Regions from separate parts of the Methylocystis sp. WRRC1 genome, predicted to be linked through region 1. Evidence: predicted binding sites of a transcription regulator. Region 1 holds the regulator's gene; each other region holds the start of a gene.

Region 1 (4,302 bases):
TTGCGCCGATCGGCCATTTCTCCGGAATTTCCGGGGCCGTGGCGCTCGCCATCCTGGTCGTGCCGGTTGTGCTGCGCACGACCGAGGACATGTTGCTGCTCGTGCCGGGTTCGATGCGGGAGGCGGCGGCGGCGCTTGGCGCGCCGCGCGCGCTGATCATTTCTCGCGTCGCCTATCGCGCGGCGAAGGCCGGCCTCGTCACCGGCGTGCTGCTCGCGGTGGCGCGCGTCTCCGGCGAGACGGCGCCCCTGCTCTTCACGGCCCTCAACAATCAGTTCTGGAGCTCGGACCTAGCCGCGCCGATGGCGAGCCTGCCGGTCGTCATCTTCCAGTTCGCGCTCTCGCCCTACAAGGACTGGCAGCAACTCGCCTGGACGGGCGCGCTGCTGATCACCGTCACCGTTCTGACTCTTTCGGTCATCGCCCGCGCGGTCAGCGCCGGACGGAGGAAATCCTGAATGAACATCGCCGCCAACGCTCCCAAGGAACCGCCGGCCAAAGTGTCGGTGCGCAGCCTCGATTTCTTCTACGGCTCGTCCCGCGCGCTGAAATCCATCAGCCTGCCGCTCTACGCCAACAAGGTGACGGCCTTCATCGGTCCGTCGGGCTGCGGCAAGTCCACGCTGCTGCGGGTCATGAACCGCATGTATGACCTCTATCCCGGCCAGCGCGCCGAGGGCGAGGTGCTACTCGACGGAGAGAACATTCTCGATCCCGCCGTCGATATCAATGCGCTGCGTTCGCGCGTCGGCATGATCTTCCAGAAGCCGACGCCCTTTCCTATGTCGATTTACGAGAACATCGCCTTCGGCATCCGCCTTTACGAGAAGCTTTCGCGCGGCGACATGGACGCCCGCGTCGAGGAGGCGCTGCGCGGCGCGGCGCTGTGGGATGAGGTGAAGGACAAGCTGCACACCAGCGGGCTCGGCCTTTCGGGCGGTCAGCAACAGCGACTTTGCATCGCGCGCAGCGTCGCCGTGCAGCCGGAGGTCATCCTCTTCGACGAACCCTGTTCGGCCCTCGATCCGATCTCGACCGCGAAGGTGGAGGAGCTGATCGAGGAACTCGCCAATCAGTACAGCATCGCGATCGTCACGCACAACATGCAGCAGGCGGTGCGCGTCTCGGACTACACGGCCTTCATGTATCTCGGGGAGCTCGTCGAATTCGGCGACACCGACGAGGTTTTCAACAAGCCGAGAGAAAAGCGCACCCTCGATTACATCACTGGCCGCTTCGGCTGATCTGAATCAAGGAATGATCGCCATGAGCGAACATATCGTCAAATCCTACGACCGCGATCTCGAGGCGCTCGGACGCCGCATCGCGGAGATGGGCGGCATCGCCGAGAAAATGCTCGCGGAAGCGATGGAGGCGCTGTCGACCTGCAACGTCGATCTCGCCCATCGCGTCGTCGCGAGCGACGCGCGTCTCGACGCGCTGCATCGCGAGATCGAGGAAAGCGCGGTCCTGACGATCGCGCGGCGCCAGCCTCTTGCGGTGGATCTGCGCGAATGCATCGCCGCGATCCGCATCGCGGGCGACATCGAGCGGATCGGCGACCTCGCCAAGAACATCGCCAAGCGCACGCTGAAGATCGCGTCGGAAGCGCGCTTTCCGCGCGCCCTCGTGGGCCTCAAGTCGATGCATGAAATCGCGTCGATGCAATTGAAGGACGTCCTCGACGCTTATGCGTTGCGCGACGTCGAGCGCGCGCGGGCGGTGTGGGAGACCGACGCCGATCTCGACGCGCTCGAGGATTCGGTGTTTCGCGATCTTCTCACCTTCATGATGGAGGATCCGCGCAACATCTCCTTCTGCACGCATCTTCTGTTCTGCTCGAAGAATCTCGAGCGCATCGGCGACCACACGACGAATATTTCCGAGACGATCGTCTATCTCGTGACCGGCGAGCCGATGCCGACCGAGCGGCCGAAAATACGCGTCGCCCAGTTCGGCGGCGACAGTGAAGAGGCTTCGCAATGAATGACAGCATTCCCGCGGTAATGCGGGAGGGCAAGAGCGATCGCGCGCCGCGCATACTGGTTGTCGAAGACGAAGCGTCGCTCGCGCTCCTTCTCACTTACAATCTCGAAGCCGAAGGCTATCAGGTCGAGCATGTCGACAATGGCGACGAGGCGGAGCTGCGCATCGCGGAAACGCCGCCCGACCTCGTCATTCTCGACTGGATGCTGCCGGGCGTCTCGGGTCTCGAAATTTGCAGACGCCTGCGCGCGCGCGAGGCCTGCCGCGACATGCCGATCATCATGCTGACGGCGCGCGGCGAGGAAAGCGAACGCGTGCGCGGTCTTTCCGTCGGCGCCGACGATTACGTGGTGAAGCCCTTCTCGACGCCGGAGCTGATGGCGCGCGTGCGCGCGCTGCTGCGTCGCGCGCGCCCGGAGCGCGTCGCCTCGAAGTTGAGGCTGGGCGACATTGATCTCGACCGCGACACGCATCGCGTGCGCCGGTCGGGCCGAGAGATTCATCTCGGCCCCACGGAATATCGGTTGCTGGAATATTTCATGGAGAAGCCGGGCCGCGTCTTCACGCGCGCGCAACTTCTCGACAGCGTCTGGGGCATGTCGGCGGAAATCGACGAGCGCACTGTCGACGTCCATGTCGGCCGTCTGCGCAAGGCGTTGATCCGCGGGCGGGAGAAGGATCCGATCCGCACGGTGCGCGGCGCCGGCTATTCCTTCGACGAAACATTCGGCCGCGACTGAAGTCGCGGCCTTTCATTTTGTCAGGCGTAGCGCGGCGCGCGCAGCTGGTCGCGGGCGCGACGGCGATCCTGCGCGGGCTGATAGGCGACGCGCGCGTGATAGGCGCAATAGGGGCCGCCGCCGATCGGCGACTTGCCGCCGCAGAAGCGGAATTCCGGCGTCGTCGGATCGCCCATCGGCCAGCGGCACATGGACTCCCGCAGGTCCATCAGCGTCACGCGCTCCGACATCGGGATCACGACTTCTTCCTCCTGCGGCTGCGCGCGGGCGACGACCATCGCTTGCGGCGCGAAGGCGAGCGCCACATTGCCATGCACGACATGGCCGGCTGCGCGCGGCTGCGGCGCCGCCTGACGCTGCGCCTTTGCGGCGCGCGGTCGCGGCGCGGCGGCGGTCTTGGCGCGCTCCGCGAGACCCAGACGATGGATCTTTCCGATCACCGCGTTGCGCGTGATGCCGGGTCCAAGTTCGGCTGCGACCTGGCTCGCGCTGAGTCCGTCGCTCCAAAGTTTACGCAACAGCTCGACGCGTTCATCGGTCCAAGACATATCTGTCCTCCACTCGGTCGGTTCGAGCGCGGATTTAGAATCCTTCACCGCCCGCTGCGCTGGAGGGCGCCAGCGGCGACTTGACGCGGATCGAAACTCGAGAAACGCCGGGCGCGACATGCAGCCAGCGCCGGCAGGAAACGTTACTGACGCAGTTGAATCACGGGCGGGAGTCGCTGGCAAGCGAAAGGCGGCGTTCTCAACAGGCTTTCTGCAAGCTTTGTGCAAGGGTGTTGCTCTCAAGACTCAGTTCGAAGGTCACGGAACGCCTGCAAACCGATTCCTCGCCCGCGCCATAGGGCCGCCGCGTCGGCATTCGAGGCCCGAGATTTGACCGCGGAGGCGCGGGCGCATAAAATCAAGGGCTCAAAATGCCGCCCTGAAAAGGGCGGCGCTTTGTTTTTCAGCCCCGCACGGCGTTGCGGTCGCCTGAGCACTGGAGCACGGTTTTGAATTCTGCGCTTTATCCGACCTATGCGCGGGCCGACATCTCTTTCGCGCGCGGCGAAGGCGCCTGGCTCGTCGCCGAGAACGGCGACCGCTATCTGGACTTCGCGTCGGGCGTCGCCGTCCTGTCGCTGGGTCACGAGCATCCGCATCTCGTCGCGACGCTGAAGGCCGCAGCCGAACAGCCCTGGCATGTCTCCAATCTGTTTCGCATCCCGCAGGCCGAGCGTCTCGCCCGGCGCCTCGCCGAGGCGACTTTCGCCGACATCGTCTTCTTCACCAACTCCGGCGCCGAGGCGGTCGAAGCCGCGATCAAGACCGCGCGTAAATATCATGCCGCGAACGGCCAGCCGGAACGCTATCGTCTGATCACTTTCGAGGGCGCCTTCCACGGCCGCACGCTCGCGACCATCGCCGCCGGCGGCAATCCGAAATATCTCGAGGGCTTCGGCCCGCCGGTCGAGGGTTTCGATCAGGTTCCCTTCGCTGATCTCGACGCGGTCGAGAAGGCCATCACGGATGAAACGGCGGGCGTGCTGCTGGAGCCCATTCAGGGCGAGGGCGGACTGCGCGTCTTCCCG
Region 2 (4,302 bases), 1.3 Mb from region 1:
CACACCGATACAAGCGAAAAAAACACCGTAACGAGAAGTGTGTTGACCGACGCTGTTTACCGTTGCACCCCAACGCTATCGCGCGAAGAAGCACGCGAGATGAGCTGCTGCCGGTTTCGTGGACGCCGAGTTAAGTTACTCCCACCTTCTTTTCGAACTCAACCGGGCTGACGTAGCCGATCGTCGAATGCCTGCGGACGGGGTTGTAGAACCGCTCGACGTAATCGAAGACGTCTGCCCGGGCGTCGTCACGCGTGCGGTAGAGTTTCTTCCCGATCCGCTCCGTCTTCAGTGAAGAGAAGAAGCTCTCCATCGCCGCATTGTCCCAGACATTGCCGGATCGGCTCATCGAGCAAACGACGCCATTGTCGGCCATGAGGCGCTGGAACTGCTCGCTCGTATATTGGCTGCCCCTGTCGGAGTGATGCAGCAAGGCGTCCGGCTTGCCGCGACGCCAGATCGCCATCATCAATGCATCCGCGACAAGACCAGCGGTCATCTCGGCTTTCATCGACCAGCCGACGACCCTTCGCGAGAACAGGTCGATGACTGCGGCGACGTAGAGCCAGCCTTCCGCCGTCCAAATATAGGTGAAGTCGGCGATCCACTTCTGGTTCGGCGCTTGCGCGGCGAACTGCCGGTCGAGAACATTCGGCGCGACGACCGCCGACCTTTGTCCGTCGTCCTTCGGCTGACCCCGGCGACGCGGTCGCGCCCGCAAGGCGTTTGCCCGCATCAACCGTTCGATCTTGTGCAGGCCGCAGGAGACGCCTTCGGCTAGAACGTCCCGCCAGACGCGGCGGGCGCCGTAGGTTCGGGCGCTGCCCACGAAGCTCGCGCGGATTTTCTTTGTCAGCTCCTCGTCCGCGACCGATCGGGCGCTCGGCCCGCGACGCAGCCAGGCGTGAAAGCCCGATCGGGACACGTCCAGCGCTTCGCAGAGCCACGCCACCGGCCAGACGCTCCGGTGCTTTGCGACGAAAGCGAACCTCATTTCGCTTCCCTCGCAAAGAAGGCTGCGGCCTTTTTTAGAATGTCGCGCTCCGCCCGCAGTTTGGCGACCTCACGGCGCAGCCTTTCGATCTCCAGTTGCTCCGGCTTCTGCTGGCCGTGTCCGGGGAAGGCCTGCACGGGATCCGTCGTCAGCTCCCGAACCCAGCGCCGCAACACGTTCTCATGCACATCCAGATCGCGGCAGGCCTGCGCGACGGTGACGCCGCGCTCCTTCACCAACCGAACCGCCTCGACCTTGAACTCCCGACTGAATATCCGTCTCGCCATAACAAACCTCCGGCCTCATGAAACACCGTTTCTCGGCGTCCACGAAACCGGCAGCAGCTCACTCAAAGGTGTTCTTGCACCAGTCCTTTATATTGATGAGAGTGTAGTTGAGCGGGGTGCCATCATCTCGCGTGAAGTTGTTTCGCTCGCGCAAGGTGCGGGAGGCGGTAAAGACATCGGGCGTGATGATTTCGTCGATGAGGCGGTCAAATTCTGAGTCAGTGAGGCGGACGCCATTCAGCGCTTGGAACTTCTCACGGAAGTTCTGGTCCAGAGTGGCGCGATCGTGGATGTCCGGACGGTAACTATACTTAAGTTCTTGGAGCTTGGAGATTAGGTCCCGCTCAATTTTGCTTTCTGCCGTCGTCAATGGGCTGCCTCAGACTTGTTCATTTCAAACTTGCGGCGTGAAATATCCATTCTTCCTCTCATCTCGTTGCCGCCACACCAAATCAACCCTAAGAAACAACAATATCTCAGCTGCGGGTTGAGCAGGCAAGACCGGTTGCGCCCGCGGCGCGCGTCGCGCTCGGCCTGTCAGTCCGACAAGCTGCCGAGATTACGGGCGTTTCTCATGAGACGATCACCCGGATCGAGGCTGGGCGCGAGGACGTGAAACAGGCCACGGTTGAGAAGGTGCGCGAAGCCCTCGAAGCGGCCGGCGTCGTCTTCCTCGCGTCAGGGGAGATGATCGACGGGGGCGTGGAGGGCAGATGATGACCGAAGATCAGCGCTCAGGCGTCCCGTTCGTCGACATCCGGCCCGGTTGCTGCCACTGGCCGCTCGGCGCGCGGACTGATCGCCCGACCGCTTCTGCGCCGCGCCTGCCACGATCGGCTCACCATATTGCGCCGACCACCGGGCGCACTCCTATGTCCCTAGCGCAGACGGCCGGCGATGGCGGGGCGGGCCGGTGGCCAGTTGGCGCGGGTGTGATCGGGGGCGCGACGACAGCGCCTACATCGAGCCGCGAAATCCCCCGCTTGCGTCCCCCATGCGTCCCCGCCTTTCAGCACGGTCGCTGGTATTTTCTGCAAGTCTTTGATTTGAATGGTGGGCGCGACAGGGATTGAACCTGTGACCCCTACGATGTCAACGTAGTGCTCTCCCGCTGAGCTACGCGCCCCAGAGCCGCTGAACGGCTCGAGCGCCCCGCATATACTGGCGATTCTGGCGGCGCGCAAGCGCCAACGGCGCTGGTCGTCGAAATTCCTGTTTTCCCGGGGCGATCGGCCGGAATGCGGGCCCCGGCCGGCTCAATTGTTAGCGAATCGTAAAATTTCGGCCGACGGCGCGTGAAAGATTTGTGACGCGCGACGATTTCTCTCCTTGCGGGCCACGATGGTTGTGGCATGCTTGGCCATGCCCTCGCTCGACGAGAGGAGAGCTACAAAGGAGGTTTCGCATGTCCTTGCAAGGTCATATCGTCGAACTCCAACGCCGCCACGAGGCGCTCAAGAAGGAAATCGAGAAGGAACAGCTCCACCCCCACGCGGACGAAACGAAAATCCTGGAGCTGAAGCGGAAGAAGTTGCAGATAAAGGATGAACTGGCCAAATTGGCGGTCAGCGAAACGCGACACTGAAGCGATCACTGTATCATCCTGACGACCGATGAGGGTCAAAGGCAGCCATGGGCGGAGAGCGATCTCCGCCTTATTTTTTGGCGCATAGCTTGCTCCTCGCTCGCGCCAGATCAAAGAGACCGCCGCCCCATGCCCGTGACCGACAGCTACCGCCCCGAGACCCTCCATGAAGGTCTCGGCGATCCCTTTTTCGACCGGGTAGAGGCGGCGCGCTTTCCGAAGCATGTACTGCGCTATCGCAACCAGCGCTGGGCCGCGCGCGTTGGGCTCGATGGGCTGACGGATGAGGAATGGATCGCCCATTTCGGGCGTTTCGAGCCCCTGCCCGACGGCCTGCGCCAGCCGCTCGCCTTGCGCTACCACGGCCATCAGTTCCGCGTTTACAACCCTGACCTCGGCGACGGCCGCGGCTTCCTCTTCGCTCAGTTGCGCGACGACGCGGACGGTCGCCTACTCGACCTCGGCACGAAAGGCAGCGGCCAGACGCCCTGGTCGCGACGCGGCGACGGACGCCTGACGCTGAAAGGCGGCGTGCGTGAAATCCTCGCCACCGAAATGCTGGAGGCGCTCGGCGTCGACACCTCCAAGACCTTCAGCCTGATCGAGACCGGCGAAGCGCTCATGCGCGGCGACGAGCCCTCGCCGACGCGCTCCAGCGTGCTGGTGCGGCTGTCGCATTCGCATATCCGGATCGGCACCTTCCAGCGCCTCGCCTTCCATGAGGACAAGCCCGCGATCGATCGGTTGCTCGACCATGTCTGCCGGCATTATTTCCCCGCTCTGGCGGAGCTGCCCGGCCCCGCCAAGGCCCTCGCATTTCTGGGGGAAGTCGTCGCCCGGGTCGCCCGGCTCGGCGCGGGCTACATGTCGGCGGGTTTCGTCCATGGCGTGCTGAATTCGGACAATATCAACGTCACCGGCGAAAGCTTCGATTACGGGCCATGGCGCTTCGCGCCATCCTACGACCCGCAGTTCACGGCCGCCTATTTCGACGAAACCGGGCTCTACGCCTTTGGCCGGCAGCCCGGCGCGCTGGGGTGGAATCTCGCCCGACTTGCCGAATGTCTCCTGCATTTGACGGGGCTGGAGGCGGCCGAGAAGGCGCTGGACGTGTTTCCAGGCCTTATCCAGCAGGAGTTCCGCGCGGCGCTGCTTAGGCGGCTCGCGCTCGCGCCGGCGGGTGAGGAGGCCGACGCCCGGCTCGCCAAGGCTTTCGTGGATTTCCTCATCGCGACGCGGGCGCCCTTCGAGCAGACCTTCTTCGACTGGCGCGGCGGCCTCGCGAGCGTGGATCGGGCCAGGTCGAGCCCGTCGGCCTCCTATTACGAGACGGCAGAATTCGCGCCCCTGCGCGCCGCTCTCGCCGAGCATGAGGCGACGCCGGCCGCTCGGCTCGACCACCCCTATTTCCGTCGCCCCGCGCCGTGCACGATGCT
Region 3 (4,302 bases), 1.1 Mb from region 1:
GTATGCTCGAAATTGATCGTGCCGGTCGGATAGATCTTCGGCTCGCGGTAAGCCACGGTCACCGCTTCCAGATTTTCGTTTTCCTTTTCCTCGCCGCCGACGTCCTTGACGATGCGCAGCTCTACCTTCATGTCGCGCAGCTCGTCCTGCTCGGCGTCGAGCACCATGATCATCGGGCCGGTCGACGGAATGTCTTCGCAAAATTCGTTCTTGGAGGCCTCGGGCAAATAACCGGTGAAGTTCATGATGTCGGGGCCGATGAACAGGCGGCACCGACCCTCAGCGGCGCCAAGCCGCCCATGCGCCTCGGCCGGCGCAGCAGCCGCGCCCGCGACGACAAGAAGAGCTGCGGCGGCCAGAAGCCGGAGCGGATCACGAACACTTTTTGTCGGGCCGACCGACAGAGCGCCTCGCACCGATCTGCCGAACGATGAGACGAGGCGCGACATTCTCTCATTCAGTCTACTGAACTGAGCAGATTCATCGTCACGCATATTCTCCTCCTGGTCTTCGTGCGACAAGGACACGCGACACTCGGGGTTTGGTTCGCGCCGCGTTTTGCCCTCACCGCGGCCGTGAGGGTCGGACGACGCCGTTGTCGAATGTTACCGCATTCTTGCGCGACAGCAAGGGTGCGACAATCGGTCATCTATACCGCTCTGCACTATTCACGCAGCCGGAAAGCTGGCCTGTCGGCATTCAAATTTCGCCATTCCTACAATAAATAAGCCGTCGGAGCCCGATCGGAAGGGTTTTTGCGCCGCTTTCGCTTGTGCGAAAGGCGGCGGCGCGGGGGCGCCTGAAAACGGGGGCCAAGGGATGTCGAAAGCGGACGATCCCCGGAACGATTAAGCCAAGTATTACCTTAACAAGAGTTCATCCGAGCCCGCCTTGTCACCCAGTTTGGACCAAGCCATATTGCAAGTAGCCAGAGAGGCTAAGGCCACAGCGCGTCGGTAAAGTCCGGGCGACTGGCCATGGAGATCGAGAGGGTCACAATGTCAAACTACGACCGCAACACGAGCTTCGGCTACGGCCGCGGGGTCGCTCGGTCAACGACGGCCGAGATCGACGAGGGGCTGCGCGCCTATATGCTCGGCGTTTATAATTATATGACGATCGGCCTTGCCGTAACGGGCCTGGTCGCGCTCGGCACCTACATGCTTTCGGTGGCCAAGGTCGGCGCCGGCCAGATCATTCTGACGCCATTCGGCCAGATGATCTTCACTTCGCCGCTGCGTTGGGTGATCATTCTGTCGCCGCTCGCCTTCGTGATGTTCCTCGGCGCGCGCGCCACCACCATGTCGGCGGCGACGGCCCGCAATCTGTTCTTCGCCTTCGCGGCGGTGATGGGCCTGTCGATGTCGTCCATCCTGCTGGTCTTCACCGGCGCGTCGATTGCGCGGATATTCTTCATCACCGCAGCCGCTTTCGGCGGCCTCAGCCTTTATGGCTACATGACGAAGCGGGATCTGTCGGCCTTCGGCTCCTTCCTGGTGATGGGCGTGTGGGGCCTTGTCATCGCCGGACTCGTCAATCTGTTCCTGCAGTCCACCGGCTTGCAGTTCGCCCTGTCGATCATTGCGGTTCTGGTCTTCGCCGGCCTGACCGCCTGGGATACGCAGAACATTAAGGACATGTATTACGAGGGCGACGGCTATGAAGTCGCGCAGAAGAAGAGCGTGTTCGGAGCCCTCTCGCTCTATCTCGACTTCATCAACATGTTCCAGTCGCTGCTGTATCTGTTCGGCCAGCGCAACGACTGATCCGCCCCGCGATCGTGAAAAGCCCCGCTTCGGCGGGGCTTTTTTGTTGGCCCTTATTCGGCGCCGACCAGTTTCAACCCGCGATCGAGCACGCGAATGACGCGTGCGAGATCATGCCCGCGGCGCATGACGAGGCCGGTGGCGGCGATGACGGCATAGGCACCCTGCCGGCGCGCGAGTTCGGGATTTTTCTCGATACGGTAGAGCGGCGCCTCGCTGGAGCGGCGGAAGACGGAGAAGACGGCCTTCGCCGGCGTGAAGTCCAGCGCGTAATCCCGCCACTCCCCGGCGGCGACTTTCGCGCCATACAGATTGAAGAGCATGTTTAATTCGCGCCGATCGAAAGATACTGGCGCGGAGCTGCGCGCTTCGCCTCGTCCGCGATTCTGCTCGCCCCGTTGCGCGCGGCCGGCGCCCGCCACCACGACGAGGGCGGGCCGGGAGGGGCTGGGCTCCGTCGTCTCCGACTCCGCCATGCAACGATTCTCCTCGAACCTCTATATGTTCGCGCGATGCGACGCCGGGGGCAAGCCTTTCATGTCAGCCTCGTGACAATAATTGCGGCGATCGGCGCGGCCTTAGCAAATTGGAAAGGAAAAATCACATTTCCGCCGGTATTGAGCCCCTTGCAGGCCAAACGATGTAGACAATATCTACGTGTTGCCCCGACAGGCTTCGCGATGGGCGTTTCCGGTTTTCGTCAGCCCCCCAGCCCCCCGGAATCGCGCGGCGCGAGGATCCTGAGCTATCGTGGCGATGGGCGGGTCGGCCGGGATATTCCCGCGCCGGCTCGTCTGCCCGGCAGATCCGGGAAAGGATGCCGATTCGGCGTTCACAGCCGGCGGTCAGGCGTTTTTTCCAAAGCTCCGGACTTGCAAAATCGTCACGAATGACGAACTCAAGGGCGCGGCCGATTGCGGCCCATTTTCCCCCTTTTATCGTTCTCTCCCGGGATGGAGAGGAATCTTCTTCTGGAGACGCCATGACTGACGACGCTGCTTCCGCCGACGCCGCTTCCCTGTCGCGCGAGCCGAGCGAAGCCGCCAATTTCGGCTTCGAGGCGGATGTCGCGCAGCTCCTGGAGCTGATGACGCATTCCGTATATTCGGAGCGCGAGGTGTTCCTGCGCGAGCTGATCTCGAACGCGGCCGACGCCTGCGAGAAACTGCGCTACGAATCGCTTTCCAACGAGAAACTCGCCGCGATGGCGGGCGCGCCGCTGGTGACGATCTCGCTCGACAAGGAGAAACGCACCATAACCGTCGCCGACAATGGCGTCGGCATGTCGCGTGACGAGCTCATCAGCGCGCTCGGCGCGATCGCCAATTCCGGCACGCGCGCTTTCCTCGAAAAGATCGGCAAGGAAGGGAGGGACGCGGGATCGTCCCTCATCGGCCGATTCGGCGTAGGCTTCTATTCGGTGTTCATGGTCGCCGACAATGTCGAGGTTGCGACGCGCCGCGCCGGCGAGGACAAGGCCTGGCTGTGGACCTCGCAGGGCAAGGGCACATATTCGATCGCGCCGCTCGCGCTCGAAGACGCGCCTCCGGTCGGCGCGCGCGTGACGCTGCATCTCAATTCCGAAAGCGACGAATTCCTCGAGCCGTGGCGCATCGAGAGCATCGTGCGCGAACATTCCGGCGCCGTCTCGACGCCGATCGATCTCGTCGAGGAGCCAGGCAAGGAGCCGCGGCGCATCGCCGACGGCGTCGCGCTGTGGACGAAGCCGAAATCGGAGATCACGGAGGAGCAGTATCTCGACTTCTACCGGCAATTGTCCGGCCAGTTCGACGAACCCGCCCTCACCGTGCACTGGCGCGCGGAAGGCCGCACGGAATATACGGTCCTTGCCTTCATTCCGGGCAGCCGGCCATTCGATCTCTTCGATCCGGGGCGCAAGAGCAAATCGAAGCTCTATGTCCGCCGCGTGCTGATCTCGCGCGAGGTGGACTTGATGCCGGCGTGGCTGCGTTTCGTGCGCATCGTCGTCGACAGCGCCGACATTCCGCTCAACGTCTCGCGCGAGATGGTTCAGAAGAGTCCCGTCATCGCCTCAATCGGCAAGGCGGTCGCGACGCGCATCCTTCAGGAGCTGACGAAGCTCGCGGAAAATGAGCCGGAGAAATTCGCGAAAGTCTGGGAGAACTTCGACGCCGTTCTGAAGGAGGGCCTGCATGAGGATCCCAGCCGTCGCGACGGTCTTTTCGCCATCGCGCGCTTCGCTTCGACGAAGTCCGAGGGGAAGACGCGCACGCTGAAGGATTACGTGGCCGATCTGCGCGAGAACCAGACGGCTATTTATTATATCGCCGGCGACGATGCGAAGCGCCTTGCCGCGAGCCCGCAGCTCGAAGGATTCCGCGCGCGCGGAATCGAGGTGCTGCTGCTCGACGACGCGGTCGATTCCTTCTGGGTCACGAGCGCGCTGGGCTTCGATGGCAAGCCTTTCAAATCGGTGACGCAGGGTCAGGCCGACATCGATTCGATTGCGCTTCTCGACGAGCCGAAGGAAGACGCGACTCCGGCGACGGAAGTC

The links. The regulator PhoB, encoded in region 1, activates phosphate uptake and scavenging genes when phosphate is short. The targets are predictions, from matches to a motif close to TGTCATNNANCTGTCAT.
Region 2: the regulator PhoB is predicted to act here: its motif matches at 2,577-2,593, upstream of LG047_RS03510 (YdcH family protein).
Region 3: the regulator PhoB is predicted to act here: its motif matches at 2,304-2,320, upstream of LG047_RS04585 (DUF2794 domain-containing protein).

Annotation. Positions count from the first base shown of each region.
Region 1 covers NZ_JAJFZJ010000001.1:2,017,919-2,022,220, reverse strand. The annotation lists gene pstA (phosphate ABC transporter permease PstA) at 1-458, shown strand, start outside; gene pstB (phosphate ABC transporter ATP-binding protein PstB) at 459-1,244, shown strand; gene phoU (phosphate signaling complex protein PhoU) at 1,267-1,986, shown strand; gene phoB (phosphate regulon transcriptional regulator PhoB) at 1,983-2,726, shown strand; gene LG047_RS09740 (GcrA family cell cycle regulator) at 2,747-3,274, opposite strand; gene LG047_RS09735 (aspartate aminotransferase family protein) at 3,724-4,302, shown strand, end outside.
Region 2 covers NZ_JAJFZJ010000001.1:686,289-690,590, forward strand. The annotation lists one part of gene LG047_RS03490 (IS3 family transposase) at 131-1,020, opposite strand; one part of gene LG047_RS03490 (IS3 family transposase) at 1,020-1,281, opposite strand; gene LG047_RS03495 (type I restriction endonuclease) at 1,340-1,651, opposite strand; gene LG047_RS03500 (helix-turn-helix transcriptional regulator) at 1,762-1,998, shown strand; tRNA gene LG047_RS03505 (tRNA-Val) at 2,333-2,407, opposite strand; gene LG047_RS03510 (YdcH family protein) at 2,687-2,866, shown strand; gene LG047_RS03515 (protein adenylyltransferase SelO) at 2,996-4,302, shown strand, end outside.
Region 3 covers NZ_JAJFZJ010000001.1:919,160-923,461, forward strand. The annotation lists gene LG047_RS04575 (hypothetical protein) at 1-449, opposite strand, end outside; gene LG047_RS04580 (Bax inhibitor-1/YccA family protein) at 999-1,766, shown strand; gene LG047_RS04585 (DUF2794 domain-containing protein) at 1,820-2,242, opposite strand; gene htpG (molecular chaperone HtpG) at 2,749-4,302, shown strand, end outside.